3 regions of the Thioalkalivibrio sulfidiphilus HL-EbGr7 genome follow, and region 1 is predicted to be linked to each of the others. Evidence: predicted binding sites of a transcription regulator. Region 1 holds the regulator's gene; each other region holds the start of a gene.
What was found. The regulator sigma-54, encoded in region 1, starts transcription at its own class of promoters, with help from an activator protein. The targets are predictions, from matches to a motif close to TGGCANGNTNCNTGCTT.
Positions count from the first base shown of each region.

Region 2: the regulator sigma-54 is predicted to act here: its motif matches at 1,524-1,540, upstream of glnK (P-II family nitrogen regulator).
Region 3: the regulator sigma-54 is predicted to act here: its motif matches at 1,881-1,897, upstream of TGR7_RS15595 (TorF family putative porin).

Region 1 is NC_011901.1:780,796-784,953, reverse strand. Features, by position in the region: gene lptC (LPS export ABC transporter periplasmic protein LptC) at 1-307, shown strand, start outside; gene lptA (lipopolysaccharide transport periplasmic protein LptA) at 279-821, shown strand; gene lptB (LPS export ABC transporter ATP-binding protein) at 818-1,543, shown strand; gene TGR7_RS03590 (RNA polymerase factor sigma-54) at 1,736-3,262, shown strand; gene hpf (ribosome hibernation-promoting factor, HPF/YfiA family) at 3,303-3,626, shown strand; gene TGR7_RS03580 (PTS sugar transporter subunit IIA) at 3,636-4,112, shown strand; gene hprK (HPr(Ser) kinase/phosphatase) at 4,109-4,158, shown strand, end outside.
Region 2 is NC_011901.1:3,268,390-3,272,547, forward strand. Features, by position in the region: gene TGR7_RS15645 (nitric oxide reductase activation protein NorD) at 1-1,324, shown strand, start outside; gene glnK (P-II family nitrogen regulator) at 1,599-1,937, shown strand; gene TGR7_RS15655 (ammonium transporter) at 1,977-3,221, shown strand; gene TGR7_RS15660 (ABC transporter ATP-binding protein) at 3,378-4,001, shown strand; gene TGR7_RS15665 (ABC transporter permease) at 3,998-4,158, shown strand, end outside.
Region 3 is NC_011901.1:3,254,686-3,258,843, forward strand. Features, by position in the region: gene ureE (urease accessory protein UreE) at 1-178, shown strand, start outside; gene TGR7_RS15585 (urease accessory protein UreF) at 235-996, shown strand; gene ureG (urease accessory protein UreG) at 1,140-1,748, shown strand; gene TGR7_RS15595 (TorF family putative porin) at 2,003-2,629, shown strand; gene TGR7_RS15600 (FmdB family zinc ribbon protein) at 2,990-3,343, opposite strand; gene fmdA (formamidase) at 3,410-4,158, opposite strand, start outside.

The sequences.
Region 1 (4,158 bases):
GATGAACCAGCCCGACGCCCCCGACTGGACCCTGAACGCGGAGCAGGCCTGGGTTTCTCCTGATGGTGAAGAGGTGCGTTTGTACGGGGCCGTGCACATGTCCCGCCCCGAAGGCCCCGCCCACGCCACCGTGGACATTCACACCCGGGACGTGACCGTCTGGCCCGAGCCCCAGCGGGCCGAATCCGAGGCCCCGGTGCAGGTGCGCAGCCCCCAGTATCAGGTGGACGGCACCGGCCTGCGCGCCGATCTACAAACCAGCATCCTGGAGTTGCTGCATGATGCAGATGCCACGTATTTCCCTTAAACGCCCGCTGGTCGCCACCCTGTTCGCAGGCCTGATGCTCGCCCTGATCACGGCCCTGGCCTCGGCCTCTGAACGGGATCTGCCCATCCGCATCCAGTCCGACAGCGCCGAACTGGACGACCAGCGAGGCGTCAGCGTCTACCGGGGCAACGTGGAAGTCACCCAGGGGGACCTGGTGATCCACGCGGACACGCTCACCGTGCACTCACCGAGCCGTGTGCTGCAGCGCATGGAGGCCGAAGGCAACCTGGCCAGGCTGCGCACCCTCACCGAGGACGGCCGCGAGGTGCGCGCCGAGGCGCGGCACATGGAATACCTGGCCGCTGAACGTCGCATGGTGCTGACCCGCGATGCCCGCATCTGGCAGGCACAGGACGAGTTTCGTGGCGCACGGATTGTCTATGACATGGACCGGGAGACACTGGACGCAGCCTCCGGCGACAGCGGTCGCGTGGAGGTCATCCTGACCCCGGCCGAAAACACCCGTGGCGGCGGCAGCGGTTCGAGCCAGTGAGTCGTCTGAGCGCCCAGGACCTGATCAAGCGCTACCGCGGCCGCACCCCGGTCAACGGCGTCTCGGTCCATGTGGACAGCGGCGAGGTGGTGGGCCTGCTGGGGCCCAACGGCGCCGGCAAGACCACCTGTTTCTACATGATCGTCGGCCTGGTGCCCGCCGACGAGGGCCAGATCCTGCTCAACGAACGGGACATCACCGCCTTTCCCATGCACGCCCGGGCACGCATGGGCGTGGGCTACCTGCCCCAGGAAGCCTCGGTATTCCGCAAGCTCTCCGCCGCAGACAACATCCTCGCCGTGCTGGAGACCCGCAGAGACCTCTCGGCCACCGAGCGCCAGCAACACCTGGAATCCCTCCTGGAAGAACTGCAGATCACCCATATCCGCGACAATCTGGGCATCAGCCTGTCCGGTGGTGAGCGGCGCCGGGTGGAGATCGCACGGGCACTGGCCACGGAGCCGGCCTTCATCCTGCTGGATGAACCCTTCGCCGGCGTGGATCCCATTTCAGTGATCGAGATCCAGCGCATCATCACCCACCTCAAGGACCGGGGCATCGGCGTACTCATCACCGATCACAACGTGCGCGAGACCCTGGGCATCTGCGACCGCGCCTATATCCTCAGCGAAGGGCGTATCATCAGCGAAGGCCCGCCCGATCACCTGCTGGCCGACGAAATGGTGCGCAAGGTGTATCTCGGCGAGCATTTCCGACTGTAAGCCTGGGACATCATCTCGCACATCCCGTGCCAAATTTAACCCGGCCTACCCTATAATCGGCCTATGAACCGCCGGGCCATGACAACGCTCCCGCCAGCAAGGGCCGCCATCGGGCCCGGACCTGCCACACACACGCCGGATGCTTTAGAATCTGCGCCCTTTCGGCTGCCAGCCACATTCAAACACTGAATCATGCTTAAACCTTCCGTCCAGCTGCGTCTCGGCCAGAGCCTCACCATGACGCCCCAGCTGCAGCAGGCCATCCGCCTGTTGCAGCTCTCCACGCTGGAACTCCAGACCCAGATCCAGGAAACCCTGGAGACCAATCCGATGCTGGAGGCCCTGGAGGCCGGTGAGGCAGAGGGGGAGGGTGAATCCGCCGAGGCGGATGCCGTGGACCTGGGGACCGGCAACGACTCGGTCACCAATCAGGCCGAGAACAATCGCAACGAAACCACCAACACCCCGGAAGATGCCGACGACCGCGCCCGCGGCGAGGACATCCCCGACGAACTGCCCGTGGACAGCAACTGGGATGAGATCTACGACGTAGCCCCGCCGGGCGCCACCGGCGGTATGCCGGAATACGACGGCCGGGACATGTTCGAGAACCAGAGTGGCGCCGGCGAGTCCCTCCATGAACATCTCATGTGGCAGCTCAATCTCACCCCCATGAGCCCGGAGGACCGGGTCATCGCCATGACCCTGGTGGACGCCATCAACGAGGACGGCTATCTCAGCGAATCCCTGGAGGCCATCCAGGCCAGCCTGTCCAACGACCTGGAGATCGACCTGCCCCTGGAGGAGATCGAGGCGGTACTGCACCTGGTGCAGCAGCTCGACCCGGTGGGCAGTGGCGCGCGGGATCTGTCCGAATGCCTGCTCATCCAGCTCCAGCAGATGCCCGCCGACACCCCCTGGCTGGACAAGGCCCGGGAGCTGGTGCGCTCCCACCTGGATTGCCTGGGCGCCCGGGACTACAAGCAGTTGCTGCGCAGCCTGCATGTCAGCGAGGCAGACCTGCAGGAGATCATCGGCCTGATCCAGGGGCTCAATCCACGCCCTGGCAGCCTGGTGAGCAACATCAACCCCGAGTACATCGTCCCCGATGTGTTCGTGCGCAAGCATGAAGGTCGCTGGCAGGTGGAGCTGAACCCGGACATCGCACCGCGGCTGCGGGTCAATCCGCTCTACGCCAGTTTCGTGCGCCGCGCCGACACCAGCCAGGATAATGTCTACATGCGCAACCAGCTGCAGGAGGCACGCTGGTTCATCAAGAGCCTGCAAAGCCGCAACGAGACCCTGCTGCGGGTGGCCATCGCCATCGTCGAACAGCAGCGCGCCTTCCTGGAACAGGGCGAAGAGGCCATGAAACCCCTGGTGCTGCGCGATATTGCCGAGCAACTGGACATGCATGAGTCCACCATCTCCCGGGTGACCACGCAGAAATTCATGCACACCCCCCGGGGCATTTTCGAATTCAAATATTTCTTTTCAAGCCACGTGGGCACCGCCGACGGTGGCGAGTGCTCCGCCACGGCGATCCGCGCCATGATCAAGAAGCTCATCGCCGAGGAGCCCCAGGGCAAGCCCATGAGTGACAGCAAGATCGCCTCGATCCTGGTGGACCGGGGCATCCATGTGGCGCGGCGCACCGTGGCCAAGTACCGTGAGGCCATGTCCATACCACCTTCCAACGAGCGCAAGCGGCTCATCTGAACGTCCACTGAACATATTCACTTAACGAAAGGAGTCTTCCATGCAAATCAATCTCACCGGCCACCACGTGGATCTCACCCCTGCCCTGCGCGACTATGTGAACGAAAAGTTCGATCGCCTGGAGCGGCACTTCGACAATGTCATCGACGTGCACGTGATCCTTACCGTAGAGAAGCTGCAGCAGAAGGCAGAGGCCACCATGCTGGTGAGCGGCAACAACCTGTTCGCCGACGCAACCGATCAGGACATGTATGCCGCCATCGACGCCCTGGTGGACAAGCTCGACCGCCAGGTGGTCAAGCACAAGGAAAAGCTCAAGGATCACCACCGCGCAGAAGGCTCACACCGCAACCACAGCGAGTAAGCTCATCCCATGAATATCGGTCAACTCCTCGCGCCGGAACGGGTCTCCCGTACCGGGGAAATCAGCAGCAAGAAGCGCGTGCTGGAAACCCTGAGCGAGATGCTCTCAACCAGCCAGCCGGATCTGAGCAGCGGCGAGATCTTCGAAAGTCTGATCTCCCGTGAACGTCTGGGCAGCACCGGTCTGGGCCATGGAGTGGCCATCCCCCACGGTCGCGTGGCGGGAGTGAAAAACGCCGTGGCCGCACTCATCAAGCTGGAGCGGGGCGTGGACTACGACGCTCCCGACCGGGAGCCCGTGGACCTGCTGTTCGCGCTGCTGGTGCCCCAGGAGTCCACCGACGAGCACCTGGAGATCCTGGCCACCCTGGCGCGCATGTTCGCAGACCCCTCCACCCTGGCGAGCCTGCGCTCGGCCGATGACGGCGAGACCCTGCTCGACCAGGTTCGCCATTGGGACGGCAACGGAGACGGCGCCACCCCATGAGCGACTGGCTCAGCGTTCGCTCTCTGGTCGAGGCCATGGACGAACG
Region 2 (4,158 bases), 980 kb from region 1:
CAGCGAGATCCAGGACAGCCACCCGCTGGTACAGAAGGCGGTTGCCTGTTTTCTCGACCTGCAGCCCCGCTGGCGCGACCCCGGCATCTCCCGTGACCTGGGCCTGGCGCTCGCCAACGACCTGGGCCAGATGCGCCTCTCTGCCCACAGCCGCGAATGGCCCAGGGTGGCGCCTTACCGGGATGACAACCGCCACCTGTTTGACAGCAGCAAGGAACTGGAGGCGCCCGATGCGAATCAGCCGGCGGGCGTCGACACGGACACCCGCGGGGGGGCGCGGCTCGAAGAGGCAGACCGGGGCATCCAGCTGCGACTGGCGGATGCCGATGCCCCCACGGGCGAGGACCAGGGCCTGCGCCTAAGGCAGTCCGGCGCGCCTGCGGCGCTGCGCTTTCGCCGCGATCAGAGCGAGCATCAGGAATCCGGTGTCGAGACCCTTTATCCGGAATGGCACCACCGCATGGCGCGCTACCGGGCGGACTGGTGCCGGGTCAACGATGCCCCCTACCCCCATAGCCTGCCCGCCAAGGCACTGCTGGCCAGGCATCGCCAGACCCTGCGACAGCTGCGACGCCAGATCGATACCTGGCGACTGCGGGCCTGGCACATCGCCCGCGCCCAGCAGGACGGCGACGAACTGGACCTGGACGCCGTGGTGCGCGCCGTGATCCGTCGCCGCATGGGCGACGAGCCCGACCCCCGCGTCTACCACCGCCGCGTCAACGGCGAGGGACATGGTCCCACGGTGCTGGTGCTGCTGGACCTGTCCGTGTCCCTGGCCCGCCCCGTCACCACCGCCGGAACGCCCTTGTTTGAACTGGCCCGGGACGCGGCCCTGCTGCTGGCCGAGACCCTGCACCTGGCGGGTCACCGCTTCGCCATCCACGGCTTCCAGTCCGATACGCGCCACCGGGTGAACTATCGGCGCTTCAAGGATTTCGACCGGCCCCACGATGCCCTGTCCCGGGGGCGCCTGGCTGCGCTGCAGGTGGCCGGATCCACACGCCTCGGCGCGGCCCTGCGCCATGCCGGCGACCGGCTCGCGGGGCTGGGCGCCGAACACCCCCTGCTGCTGGTCATCTCCGATGGCGAACCCTCGGACATCGACGTGCACGACCCCGAGCACCTCACCCACGATGCCCGCGAGGCGGTGCGCGACCAGCGTGCCCGCGGGCTGGCGGTGCATTGCCTGAACCTGGAGCCCCGGGACGATGCCCGGGCGGCCTGGATCTTCGGCGCGCATCACGTCTCGGGGGTGAGGACGCTCTCCCAGCTGCCGCGCAGGCTGCCGGAACTCTACCTGTCCCTGGTGCGGCAGGCCTGAATCAGTCGCATCGTGCGCGATCCCGGGGCATGCCACGCCCCGGACCGCCTCGTTCAACTGCCGGATGCCCCAAGCACGCGCCCCACCTTGGGTCACAGGCACCAACATGGTGCATGCGCTGCCCGAAAACCTGCCGGCCCGGACACTGGCAGCCCGCGCAAAGCCCGTCCGAACGGGCTTTCAGGGCTTTTGTGACCGGTGGCACACCCCTTGCTTTGTCACACCCCGAGGGGGAACAACCCCGTTGGTTGAGCAACGCTCAGGAGCAAACGCAATGAAACTAGTCACTGCAATCATCAAGCCGTTCAAGCTCGACGATGTGCGTGAGTCCCTCTCCGAGATTGGGGTTCAGGGCATCACCGTCACGGAGGTCAAGGGCTTCGGCCGGCAGAAGGGTCATACGGAACTGTATCGGGGCGCCGAGTACGTGGTGGATTTCCTGCCCAAGGTGAAGCTCGAAGTGGCCGTGGACGACGGCATGGTGGACCAGGTCATCGAGGCCATCACCAAGTCGGCCAACACCGGCAAGATCGGTGACGGCAAGATCTTCGTCTTCCCGCTGGAACAGGCCATCCGCATCCGTACCGGCGAGTCCGGCACCGACGCTCTGTAAATAACACCAAGCTGACAACCGTTAGCGGAGGACGCACAAGTGGAAAGTCAAGTCATTGAAGTCGCCTACGCACTGGATACCTTCTACTTCCTGGTATCCGGCGCGCTGGTCATGTGGATGGCCGCAGGTTTCTCCATGCTGGAGGCCGGCCTGGTCCGCACCAAGAGCACGGTGGAGATCCTGATCAAGAACATCTCCCTGTATTCCCTGGCCTGCATCATGTACATGTTCATCGGTTACAACATCATGTACGGCGATGGCCTCAACTCCGTCATCCCCGGTCTGAGCTTCTTCATCGGTGGTGACAACTCCGTGGAAGACGTGATGGGCAGTGGTGGTGATATCTACTACTCCAACATGTCCGACTTCTTCTTCCAGGTGGTGTTCGTGGCCACCGCCATGTCCATCGTCTCCGGCGCCGTGGCCGAGCGCATGAAGCTGTGGGCCTTCCTGGCCTTCGCGGTGTTCATGACCGGCATCATCTACCCGATGCAGGGCTTCTGGAGCTGGGGCGGCGGCTGGCTGTCCGAGATCGGCTACTCCGACTACGCCGGTTCCGGCATCGTGCACATGACCGGTGCGGTCGCGGCCCTGGCCGGCGTGCTGCTGCTCGGCGCTCGTAAGGGCAAGTACGGCCCCAACGGCGAGGTGAACGCCATCCCTGGCTCCAACCTGCCGCTGGCCACCCTGGGTACCTTCATCCTGTGGATGGGCTGGTTCGGCTTCAACGGCGGTTCCGAGCTCAAGGTCTCCGACATCGAGTCCGCCAACGCCGTGGCCCAGGTGTTCACCAACACCAACCTGGCCGCTGCCGGTGGCGTGATGGCCGCCCTGATCACCACCCGCCTGATGTACGGCAAGACCGATCTGACCATGGGCCTGAACGGCGCCCTGGCCGGCCTGGTCTCCATCACCGCCGAGCCCCTGATGCCCAGCCCGCTGCTGGCCACCATCATCGGCGCCATCGGTGGCGTGATCGTGGTGTTCTCCATCATCGGTCTGGACAAGCTGAAGATCGACGACCCCGTCGGTGCCATCTCCGTGCACGGCACGGCCGGTATCTGGGGCGTGTTCGCGGTGCTGCTGTCCAACCCGGATGCCAGCTTCGTGACCCAGCTGATCGGTATCGTGGCCATCTTCGCCTTCGTCTTCATCGCCAGCCTGATCGTCTGGGGCATCCTCAAGGCCCTGATGGGTATCCGCATCAGCGCGGAAGAGGAATACGAGGGTGTGGACCAGTCCGAGTGCGGCCTCGAGGCCTACCCGGAGTTCACCAACAAGTAACTCCCCCGGCCAACTCTCACACAAGTTGGTTAACCTTGACGGGCGCTTCGGCGCCCGTTTTTTTTTGCGCAGGCGAACAGGGCTTGAGTACAAGAGAAAAAGAAAACTGCCCCGTGTGCGGTATGATGCGCGCACTGGCAATCAACGAGACCGAACTTGGACAACCTGCCCGCTTCCCAGACCGTGCTCGAGGTCCGCGGCCTGCGCACCGCCCACGTGGGCCCGGTGGACTTCCGCTTGCTGGCCGGCGAGATCTGCCGGCTCTCCGGCGAATCCGGCGCCGGCAAGACCCTGCTGCTGCGCGCCCTGGCCGATCTCGATCCCAATGAAGGCGAGGTGATCCTGGACGGCATCGAGCGCGCCCGCATCGCGCCCACCGACTGGCGCCGCCAGGTGGCCTACCTGGCGGCCGAACCCCTGTGGTGGGAGGAACGAGTGGGCCTGCATTTCAGCACGGACTGCGACGACAGCCGGCTCAAGGCCCTGGGCTTCGAGCCGGAGGTGCGCAACTGGGAGGTGGAGCGGCTCTCCAGCGGCGAGCGCCAGCGCCTGGCGCTGATCCGACTGCTGGAGAACCGGCCCCGGGTGCTGCTGCTGGACGAACCCACCGCCAATCTAGACCCCGCCAACAGCCGCAAGGTGGAGCGCATGGTGCGCGAGTACGTCTCCGACCACGGTGCCTGCGCCCTGTGGGTCAGCCACGACCCGATCCAGCGCCAGCGTCTGGGCGGGCGCTCCCTGGTCATGGAGGCGGGCCGCATGCGGGAAGATACGCCATGAACGTGATCGCCCTCTCGCCCTGGGACCTGTCCCTCGCCGCTGCCCTGGTGGTGGCGCTGGCCGCGCTGACCGCGCGCATCGGCATGGGCCTGTCCCGCAGCCTGCTGATCTCCGGCGCACGCACCGTCATTCAGCTGCTGCTCATCGGCCTGGTGCT
Region 3 (4,158 bases), 990 kb from region 1:
CGCCGACGGCCTGCGCTACCTGCACGACCACGTGCTGGACGACATGGTGCGCGGCCTGGGCCTCACCGTGGGCTTCACCCACGCCCCCTTCGAGCCCGAGGCCGGCGCCTATGCCGGCGGCCACGCCCACGGCCATGGCGGACATGGCCATCATCACGCACACGGCCATGAGCACTGATTGTTTAGCCACAGAGGACACAGAGGTCACTGAGTTTAAAACCTCAAGGCAGACCCATGGCTGTTTCACCCGATGATCTTTTCTCTGTGACCTCCGTGTCCTCTGTGGCTAAACCGCCTTTCACCCCGTCAGCAGAGACGACCCCGGATACCGGCCTCGCGCGGCGGCGGCTCTGGCAGCTGATCGCGCCCACCCTGCCCGTGGGCGCCTACAGCTATTCCACGGGGCTGGAGTACGCCGTGGAGGCGGGCTGGGTGAACAGCGAGGCGGCCGCCGCCGACTGGATCGGCGCGCAGCTGCACCACGTGCACGCCCACGTGGACCTGCCCGCCCTGCTGCGCCTGCACGATTGCTGGATGAAGAACGACGCCGCCGGCCTGGACCGCTGGAGCACCTGGCTCATGGCCTGCCGGGAGACCTCGGAGCTGCGTGCCGAGGACGGCAACCAGGGCCGTGCCCTGGCACGCCTGCTCACGGACCTGGGTGTCGAGCCGGCGCAGACCTGGGTGCAGCGCAGGGACGCCACCTGGGCGACCCTGTTCGCCCTGGCCTGCGCCCACTGGCAGGTCCCCGTCAACGACATGCTGGAGGGCTACCTGTGGGCCTGGTGCGAGAACCAGGTGGCCGCTGCCGTGAAGCTCATCCCCCTGGGCCAGACCCAGGGTCAACGGCTGCTGATGCAATTGGCCGAACACATCGGTCCGGTGGTGGCGCGGGCCAGGGCGCTGCCGGACGAGGACCTGGGCGGCGGCCTGCCCGGCGTGATGCTCGCCTCCGCCCTGCACGAGACCCAGTACAGCCGCTTGTTTCGCAGCTGAAACCCGGTGGCCGTCCGTAGGTCGGGCTTCAGCCCGACGATGCGGCGTCCCGAGAAACATCGCTGTCGGGCTGAAGCCCGACCTACTTGGGCAGGCGCATGCCTTCTCGATCCACTGCTTTTCGAACAGGAGATATTCAACCCATGAACCAGACCCTGCGTGTCGGCATCGGCGGCCCGGTGGGCTCGGGCAAGACGGCCCTGGTGGAGGCCTTGTGCCGGGAGATGAGCCCCCGCTACAACCTGGCCGTGGTCACCAACGACATCTATACCCGCGAGGACGCCGAATTCCTCATCCGCGCCAAGGTGCTGGACGAGGACCGCATCATCGGGGTAGAGACCGGCGGCTGCCCCCACACCGCCATCCGCGAAGACGCCTCCATGAATCTCGCGGCGGTGGACGAGCTGGGCCGGCGCTTCCCGGGCCTGGACCTGGTGTTCGTGGAAAGCGGCGGTGACAACCTCTCCGCCACCTTCAGCCCGGAGCTCTCCGATCTCACCATCTACGTCATCGACGTCTGCGCCGGCGACAAGATCCCCCGCAAGGGCGGCCCCGGGATCACCCGCTCGGACCTGCTGGTGATCAACAAGATCGATCTGGCCGACGGCGTGGGCGCCTCGCTGGAGGTCATGGAGCGGGACAGCAGGCGCATGCGCGGCGAGCGGCCCTTCGTGTTCACCAACCTGCGCACCCGGCAGGGCCTGGACCAGGTGGTGCGCTTCATCGAAACCCAGGGGCTGCTGCAGCCCTGAAGCCCTTATTGCACCAGATCAGTGCAAACCATCCACATCCACGCCCCAAAACGAACTACAAGTGTTGCGTCCACGCCATGGAAAGCGTGTTTTTTTGCCCAAATGTTGCGCTTTTCTGACGCCTCCATTAGTTGGCACTGAATATGCATCTACCGTTACGTGGGCCAACCAGCCCCTGTTTCGAACCGGCGGGTCACGAGCTTCGGCTCTGGTTTCGCAAGGGTCATCAACCTAAGTACTTGAGGGAAACTCGCATGAAAATGAAGCACAAGGTTCTTTCCACCGCCGTCGCGTCCGCCCTGGCCCTTGGCGCCCTGGCCCCGGCCGCCCATGCTACCGAAGTCTCCGCGGAGATCGGCGCCGCCAGCATGTACTACTGGCGTGGTTTTGACCTGGGCGGCGGCGCTGCTGTCTGGGGTGACCTGAGCGTGAGCGCCAGCGGCTTCTACGCCGGCATCTGGACCTCCTCCGGTGACGAGGCTCTGGGCACCGAGTACGACCTCTACGTGGGTTACGGCACCGAGATCGGCGACTTCGGCATCGACGTCAGCTACGCCACCTACGTGTACCCCGAAGTTGAAATCTCCCCCGGCGACGTGGCCGAACTGATCCTGGGCCTGAGCTATGGCCCCGCCTTCCTGAGCTACCACTACGGCCTGGAAGACCTGGAAGACTACTGGTACGCCATGGTCGGCGTGAACGTGGGTGACTTCACCCTGGCCTACGGCCAGCACGAGTTCGAGTACTCCCACGTGGACGTCAGCTACAACTACAACGACAACCTGAGCTTCACCCTGGGTCTGGTCGTGGATGACGTGGATGGCGAGTTCAACAACGATCCCAAGTTTGTGGTGAGCTTCAGCCTGCCCATCGAGTTCTGATGACACAGGCACAAGCCTGACTCTCCCAGGAGTCGACCAGGGGACAAGCTTAGGCTTGTCCCCTTTTTTGTGCCTGTCGCTCTCAACGCATAGCCAAAAGCCTAAAAACGATTCTCTCGCAGAGGCGCAGGGGCGCGGAGAAAATTTTCCTATCCGTTCCCCGTGCCCCCGTGGCTCCGTGAGAGAGCTGCTTTTGAGCAGGCCTGCTCAAGACATGTCCTCTCACGGAGCCACAGAGCCACGGGGAATGCAGGTCAATGATTTCCCCCGCGTCCCTGCGTCTCCGCGAGAGAACCGCCTTTCAAAACAAAAGCGCCCCATCAGGGGCGCCTTCATCAGATCAATGGAATACGGAAACGATCAGTGCCCCAGCATCCAGGGCCTGGCGGTCTTCTTGGTCTGTTTGCGCAGCGCCGGCTTGGCCTCCGGATCGACGGGCTTGGCCTTGTCCTGGCTCTTGCTGCTGCCGCAGGTGTGGGCACCGGTGCAGCCGCAGGAGGAACGTCGCGCGACGGCGGGTGAATGCCGGCTCTTCTCGTTGCGCTCCCAGCGCATGCGGTTGGAGGGGTCCATGATGGCCAGGCGCGGCGCGCTGATGATGCGCGGTGCGGTCTCACCGCATTCCGGGCAGTCGTGATCCAGGGCCGACTCGGCCATGGGGCGCATCACCGAGAACTCTCCGCACTGGTCACAGTGATAATCGTAGATGGGCATGGCGGCTCTTCTCTCCTGTATAAGACGGGATGGCCGGCCGGAGACCGGCCATCCGTCGATGCTTCATCAGCTGGTGCGCGAGGTATCGATACCCGAGGGGATCTCGATGGCCGGGCCCGCATCCGTGGGATGGATGTCGAACTCGAACACCTCGGTGGGCAGCCACAGGGTGGCGCAGACGTTGGGGATGTCCACGATACCGCTGATATGTCCCTCCACCGGCGCCGTGCCCAGAATGGCGTAGGCCTGCTCACCGGAGTAGCCGAAGTTCTTCAGGTAGTCGATGGCGGCCAGACAGGCGCGACGATAGGCAATGTGCGCATCCAGGTAGTGCTGCTTGCCGTCCTCGTCCACGGAGATGCCTTCGAAGATCAGGTAGTCCTTGAACTGGGGATCGATCTTGCTGGGCTGGAAGATCGGGCTGCTGATGTTGTACTTCTTCATGCCGCCCTTGATGAGGTTGACACGCAGCTCGATGAAGCCCGCCATCTCGATGGCGCCGCAGAAGGTGATCTCGCCGTCGCCCTGGGAGAAGTGCAGGTCGCCCATGGACAGGCCGGCCTCCTTCACATACACGGGGAAGTACACCCGGGAACCGCGGGACAGGTTCTTGATGTCGCAGTTGCCGCCGTGTTCGCGGGGCGGCACGGTACGGGCCGCTTCACGGGCGGCGGCCTTGGCCTCCTCGCCCTTCATGCTGCCCATCAGGGCGGTCTCTTCGTAGGGCAGGGTCGCCAGGGGCGGCACACGATTCGGATCGGTGTCCACCAGGGCCTTTTCCCGGTCGTTCCACTGCTTGAGCAGTTCCTTGGAAG